Regions from separate parts of the Paenibacillus sp. sgz302164 genome, predicted to be linked through region 3. Evidence: riboswitches for the same ligand, from Rfam matches in the RefSeq annotation. Region 3 holds a riboswitch; each other region holds the start of a gene.

Region 1 (2,254 bases), on a different contig from region 3:
AAAAGTTAGTAGACATGTTCAGTTCCTCCCTGGTCTTCTTTGTATTTAAACGTACAAACGCAGCGAAACTAACAATCCGCTTTCGGAGACGCGGCAGCGTACTGTTGTTCGGCTGTCTCCTCCGAGTACACAGCCCGCATGCCGCCGATCAACTTCGGCCGCGTGTAAGCCATAGTCACATAGGCGTGGCCGATATTCCGCACCGGCGGACGAACCGGCACCGCGACACGGCGAAGGTGCATGCCGATGAGCGTGCTGCCGATATCGATCCCGGCGTGAGCCTCAATCGTCTCGACGACTACGGGCCGGGCAAAATGGCGGTACGCATAGGACGCCATCGCGCCCCCGGCTTTCGGCACCGGAATGACGGACACCGGCTCCAGACGGGGATACAGCGCGAGCACGTCTTCCTCCAGCACGAGCGCGCGGTTCAGATGCTCGCAGCATTGAAATGCCGCGTGCAGCCCGAATTCCCGGCACACGCGCCCGGCCGCTTGAAAGATCGGCTCCGCCGCGTCCAGCGTCCCGGATGTGCCGATGCGATGCCCGAGTATTTCGCTCGTGCTGGTGCCGATGACAAGCAGCTGTCCGGGCTTCAACCCCCCCGCCTGAACCAGCTCACGCAGATTGGCTTCAACGGCTTCAGCAATCGTAGGCAGAATGGAATCAGTCATCGGATTCCCTCCCGCGGCTTACGGATGAAGCGCGAAGCGCTCTTCGATCTTTTGAACTTTACCGATGCGGTTCTGGTGGCGAACGCCTTGCGAAAATTCCGTTTCCAGCCAAATTTTCACGATTTCTTCGGCAACGCCAGGCCCGATGACGCGCTCGCCCATAGCCAATACGTTCGTATCGTTATGCTCGCGAGTCGCTTTGGCGGAGAACAGATCGTGAACGAGGGCGCAGCGGATTCCGGGAACTTTGTTGGCGGCAATCGACATGCCGATGCCTGTCCCGCAAATCAGGATGCCTTTATCCGCTTCCCCGGCAACTACTTTCTCGCATACTTCCAGCGCATAATCCGGGTAATCGACGGAATCCGCGCAGCTGCAGCCGAGATCCAAAACCTGGTGGCCTAATGATTCGATAAAAGGAATGATGACATCTTTCAAACGATACCCTGCATGATCCGCACCCAATGCAATTTTCATCGGTAAACGCTCCTTTAAAATTCATTTGTCCTTCCTATTATAGCCCATTACCCACCGGAAAACGAAAAAAAGAGCAGGACACGCGAAAGTACGCGCGTTGCTCTTTTGCCCAGGCGACCGGCCGTATAACCCGATGCTCCATTGTGGTTAACCCCACTCGTCGCCAGTTACATCGAGTCTCAATCAATACGTCTATTTTATCGCATTCCGGCGTGCCTGTAAAGGTGATATCCGCGGGGCGGGTTCGCGCAGGCAAGGCAAGCCGATTCCGCCGGATCCGCTCCAAACCCGCTTTTCTAGGAATCAGTCCTAAGGGCCCAGCAAATTCGATCCGTTCTGCCGCTCGCGCAGCTTTTGCACCAGCTTATCCAGACATTGTCCGATTTCAACGGCTGTTGCCCGGTAAATGTCTATGGAACCGCCGAACGGGTCGGAAATATCGTAATCGGGAATGCTTCTTTCCAGCTGCAAATACCGGCTTCTTTCCTCGGAGGAAACCGTCTGAGCCAGCGCTTGTTTGAGCTGAATCTCGGCTGCAAGCCGTTCCCGCTCCTCCATCGCGCGCAGCACGTCCGGATTATCCTCCACGTACTCCTTGAGCGTATAAATTTTATCTACGGCATCCGGAAAACGCTGAACAACCGAACGCTTATGGCCGACCGTCATCGTCAAAATCAAATCCGCCCACTGCACCTCGGCCTGCCCAATAAAAAGAGAGCTGATCTTGTCCCGGAAACCCGCTTCTTTCAAAATCGCGTCGCTGTTGTGAGAAATGGCCCCTCCCGTAACAGCGGATACGCCGGCGGAACGGACCTCGGCCGCTAGCCCTTCTTTTTGCACCTTGACCCGCAGCAAGCCCTCGGCTAGTGGACTGCGGCACGTATTTCCCGTACAGACAAAAAGTATTCGCAACATGATCCCCTCCTCCTCCCCTTTATTGTATCACAGCAAAAATTTGATCCCAAATGCGAGCAAAATCAACCCGCCAAACGCCTCGCCGTACTCGCCGACCCAGTGTCCGACGCGTCTGCCTACGAGCAGGCCGCCAATCGACATCAGCGCTCCGAAGGCGCCGAATACAAGCACCGTCAGCACGATATCCG
Region 2 (2,254 bases), on a different contig from region 3:
GCGCCGTCCACGAAAAATTCCTGCAATTGTGCAGGCTTTTCGCCGCGAACATGGGCCCAGACCCGTTTCAATCGAAAATTCCTGCACAATCGCAGGCTTTTCGCCAAAATGTACCACTTTTGCAGAAAAAGCCTGTACTTTTGCAGGCTTTCTACTTGCGGAGTCGCCATGCCACCCGCTCCAGATCCTCAGCCAGAACAGAAGAGGCGTGTCCACTTCAGCGCCACAACCCGTGCAGGGGAGGCGCGGATTGTGGAAGATCGGCTGTACCACCTCCGGTTCCTCTAACCTGCCACTTTATCCACAAGCTGATTTTCGGAGGTTTACTGCCACTCCATGATGTTTGCCGTTTCCCGGCGTCTTTCTTCTCCAAGCAGCTTGCTTACAACGTACAAAGACATATCGATCCCCGCAGATACACCGGCGGACAAAATTATTTTTCCGTTATCCACATACCGGACATCTTCCAATATTTGCGACGATTTCGGGACCGCTTCCCGCAATTCGTCCATTGCCAGACGGTGCGTCGTAAGCTTCAATCCTTCCAATAGGTTCGCTTTGGCTAAAATTAAAGCCCCGGTGCACACCGACAAAACAAGCTCCGCTTGACGCGACGCCTCGCGAATCCAATCGGTAAGCGTCTCGTTATGCATTTCTTTTCGCGCCCCCCGGCCGCCGGGTACGAGCAAAATATCAGGAGGCGGACAATTGCGGATCGTATACCCCGGGTTAACGCTCAAGCCGCCCGATGCGGCAACGGGCCCCTCCTGTTCGGCCACCGTATAGACCCGGAAGTCTTTCCCTCTGCCGCTTCCTGTTGTAAACACTTCGAACGGGCCCGCAAAATCCAGCACTTCAACCCCCTCAAAAATCAATATCGCTACGTTTCTTGCCTGCCGTACCTGCTCCATAGGCTCATCTCCCTTGAAAATAATAAAAAAAGCATCCGGTCAATGACCGAATACTTTGCCCAGGCGTACGGCTTAATAAAGGCTGTGCTCCCTCGTGGTACTCCACGTTTACGCCAGTAACACGCCCAAAAATTTCGATGCACTATTTATATCAGAAATTTCAGATAATTACAACCTATTTTCAAAAATCCGCTCTCGTCCCCTGCCGGCCAGCCGGTTCTCTCTGCGCCATCTGTCTGAAATAGTCCGCTGTAAATTCGCGGAATCTCGCCGCAGCTTCGGTGAGATACTTGTCTTTGGACCACGACAGCCAAATCGTGCGTTCGCATCTCGGCTCTTCGATCCGAAGCAGCTCGACGGCCGAGCCGGTCGCTCCTCCCCAGGTCACGGAAGGGATGAAGCCGACGCCTTGTCCGGCCCGAATCAACCCGCGGACCGTCGCAGGGTCGTCGCTTTCGAAAATGATGCGGGGCGTAAATCCCGCCTGCCGGCACAGCGCGTCCGCCGTTTCCCGCAAGTTTTTGCCCGGCCGCAGGCTGACGAACCCCTCGTCCGCCGCTTCGCTCAGCCGGATTTTTCCGCGGCTTGCCAGCCGGTGGCCGCAGGGCACCGCAAGAAAAATTTCCTCCGTAAGCAGCGCTCTGCTCTCCACGCCTTGAATGGGCATGGGCGAAGAGGACAGGCACAGATCGAAATCGGAGCGCATCGCCGCGAGGGAAGCATGCTGCAGCAAGTGAAAGCCGATTTGCGGATGCTTTAGCCGGAAGGAAGCGAGCAAATCCGGCAGCAGGTGCGAGCCGACCAGAACGGCAAGCTCGATGCTGCCGCCGGTCTCCCCCGACATATCCCGAATCTCCCTCTTCCCGTCCTCCAAAGCCGCGATGGCGGTGTCCACTTTTCGGAGGAACGCTTTGCCATATGCGTTCAAACGAATATATTTTCCGGTGCGGTCGAACAGTTTGACATCCAAATCTTTCTCCAGCGCGGAAATCATTTTGCTCAGCGCAGGCTGCGGAATGCGAAGCTCCGCCGCCGCCTTCGTCATATGCTCCAGCCTGGCGACGGTTTGAAAATATTTTAGCTGCAGCAGCTCCATAGCAACCCCTCATCTATTCGATATTGAATATAATTCTTATACATAATTATATATTATCCGATATGTATAGACTACCTGTATACTATTTTCAAAAGGATACACATACAGGAGTCTGTCCGATGTCGGTCAGACTCCTAGTACCCCGAACGAGGAGGATGCGGTATGAATCAAACGATACATGCGCAAGCGGCGCGCTCCTGGACGACGCGGCGCGACGAAAAAGCGCGGAGGCTGCGGCAGGCAAGCC
Region 3 (2,254 bases):
AGCGGAGAGGAGACGAACCTTTTTTATGAGACATATCACGGTTTCGCAAGACGGCAGCGGGGATTTCACCGGCATTCAGGAGGCGATAGACGCCGTCCGCGTGCTTCCTCTGGAGCCTGTCACGATCTACGTCAAAAATGGAACTTATCGCGAAAAATTGCTCATTCCCGACAATAAACCGGACATCGCACTGATCGGCGAGAGCCGCGAAGGGACGATTATCGCTTACGGCGATTACGCCAGGATGACGGGGCCGGACGGCAAAGAAATAGGAACGTTCCGCACCGCCGTTTTGAAGGTGGAGGCCGACGATTTTCGCATGGAAAATTTGACGGTGCAAAACACCGCGGGCTATGGCCTGGAAATCGCGCAGGCCGTTGCTTTGTACGCTTCCGGCGACCGTCAGGTTTACCGCAGCGTCAGGCTGCTCGGCAATCAGGACACTTTGTATACGAGCCGGGGGCGGCATTATTTTGCCGGTTGCTATATCGAAGGGCATGTCGACTTTATTTTCGGATCGGCGGCGGCATGCTTCGAATCGTGTGAAATCCGCAGTTTGCGCGGAGGCTATATCACAGCAGCTTCGACTCCGCGAGGCGCGGAATTCGGCTACGTCTTTTTGAACTGCCGTCTGACCGGGGCGCAGGAGGAGGAGTCGGTCTACCTCGGCAGGCCCTGGAGAGCGTGGGCGCATACCGCGTTTATCAACACCTGGATGGGGCCGCACATCTATTCGGCGGGTTGGGACAATTGGGACAATCCCGGCAATGAAAGCACGGCCCGCTATACGGAGTACGGCAGCACGGGCCCCGGTGCGCGCGATGCCGCCGTCCGCGCCGGCTGGGCGAGGGTTTTAACGGAAGCGGAAGCGCTGCGGCTTGATGCCAAAACCGTTCTGGCCGGCCATGACGGCTGGGACCCGACGGAGAGCGGAGAGGGCGCTGCAAGGCGGGCGTGAAACATTCTCGCCCGGCCGTCTATGCGGAACGCGAATCTATGTGATAAACTGTACGCAGCAGTAATCGTCATGTGTGACTGGCGTAACGTGGGCAACCACGAGGGAGCACATGGCTTATAGCCGTACGCCTGGGCAAAGTATTTGGTAAGCAAGCATGCGACCAAGTACTTTTTTTGCATTTTCATCCGATTATGGAGAGGGGAACGAACGTAAATGGGTTTGCTGCTTAAATCGAAGCCGTTAGCCGATCAAATCTCGCACTCTATCGCCGCCGAAGTCGGCAAATGGAAGGAGCGGGGCGTTCAACCGGCGATAGCCGCCATTTTGGTGCAGGGCGATCCGGCTTCCGCGTACTACGCCAAAGCAAAGGAAAAGCTGGCTGCCAAACTCGGGGTTGCCTTTCATTTGATGGAATTTGAGGCGCAAGTGAGCGAACAGCGCCTTCTTGAGGAGATCGAGCGGTTAAACGGGGACCCGGCCGTGCACGGAATCATGCTCGAGCTCCCCGTTCCCGGGCACATCCGCGTGCAAAAGCTGTCCGATGCTATCGCTCCGGCCAAAGATGTCGACGGCATATCTTCGGCGAACAAATTGGCGTGCATGACGGGAGAAAGCGGGTTGTACCCGGCGACGCCCCAGTCGTGCATCCGCATTTTGAAACATTACGGATACCGGCTTCAGGGGGCGCATGTCGTTCTGATCGGGCGGGGAGAAACGGTAGGGCGGCCGCTGATGCAGCAGCTGCTGCGCGAAAATGCCACCGTAACCGTCTGTCATTCCTATACCGCGAATTTATCCGGCCATATCGCTCAAGCCGACATTTTGATTACGGCCGCAGGCAAAGCAGGCCTGGTGACCCCGGGCATGGTGCATGACGAATTGGTCGTCATCGATGCGGGAATCAATGAAACGGAGGCTGGAATTGCAGGCGACGCCAGCCCCGGCATTTGGGAAGCGGTGAAAGCCGCGACACCGGTTCCGGGCGGAGTAGGCACGCTGACGACCGTCATTTTGTTCGAAAATTTATTAAAAGCAATGGAACTGCAGTCCATCGGGCGGGGGGATGCAAATGAAAGTTTTTGACCGGAAGATTCGCCAATTTCTGGAGGAAGCGGGCTCAAGCTCGCCTGTGCCGGGCGGAGGCAGCGTTGCGGCGCTGTCCGCGGCTTTGGGCGCTTCCATGGGGTCCATGGTAGCCAATCTTACGGCAGGACCCAAATATGAAGCGGTCCGGGAATCGATGACGGCGGCCGTGGAGCGGATGAAATCGGCGATAGCCGAGTTCGAAACGCTGCT

The links. Region 3 has a riboswitch for ZMP and ZTP ahead of AC0LWT_RS15480 (bifunctional 5,10-methylenetetrahydrofolate dehydrogenase/5,10-methenyltetrahydrofolate cyclohydrolase). Riboswitches for the same ligand answer to the same signal wherever they lie in the genome.
Region 1: another riboswitch for ZMP and ZTP. It lies ahead of rpiB (ribose 5-phosphate isomerase B); the one in region 3 lies ahead of AC0LWT_RS15480 (bifunctional 5,10-methylenetetrahydrofolate dehydrogenase/5,10-methenyltetrahydrofolate cyclohydrolase).
Region 2: another riboswitch for ZMP and ZTP. It lies ahead of AC0LWT_RS09920 (DJ-1/PfpI family protein); the one in region 3 lies ahead of AC0LWT_RS15480 (bifunctional 5,10-methylenetetrahydrofolate dehydrogenase/5,10-methenyltetrahydrofolate cyclohydrolase).

What each region holds. Positions count from the first base shown of each region.
Region 1 covers NZ_JBVYOL010000042.1:28,721-30,974, reverse strand. Annotated here, with positions in the region: gene glyA (serine hydroxymethyltransferase) at 1-16, opposite strand, end outside; gene AC0LWT_RS36640 (TIGR01440 family protein) at 69-674, opposite strand; gene rpiB (ribose 5-phosphate isomerase B) at 693-1,151, opposite strand; ZMP/ZTP riboswitch at 1,252-1,332, opposite strand; gene AC0LWT_RS36630 (low molecular weight protein arginine phosphatase) at 1,461-2,066, opposite strand; gene AC0LWT_RS36625 (manganese efflux pump MntP) at 2,094-2,254, opposite strand, start outside.
Region 2 covers NZ_JBVYOL010000005.1:28,544-30,797, forward strand. Annotated here, with positions in the region: gene AC0LWT_RS09920 (DJ-1/PfpI family protein) at 324-911, opposite strand; ZMP/ZTP riboswitch at 962-1,042, opposite strand; gene AC0LWT_RS09925 (LysR family transcriptional regulator) at 1,093-2,007, opposite strand; gene mdcA (malonate decarboxylase subunit alpha) at 2,170-2,254, shown strand, end outside.
Region 3 covers NZ_JBVYOL010000008.1:208,783-211,036, forward strand. Annotated here, with positions in the region: gene AC0LWT_RS15470 (alpha/beta hydrolase family protein) at 1-1, shown strand, start outside; gene AC0LWT_RS15475 (pectinesterase family protein) at 26-958, shown strand; ZMP/ZTP riboswitch at 1,022-1,099, shown strand; gene AC0LWT_RS15480 (bifunctional 5,10-methylenetetrahydrofolate dehydrogenase/5,10-methenyltetrahydrofolate cyclohydrolase) at 1,172-2,041, shown strand; gene AC0LWT_RS15485 (cyclodeaminase/cyclohydrolase family protein) at 2,028-2,254, shown strand, end outside.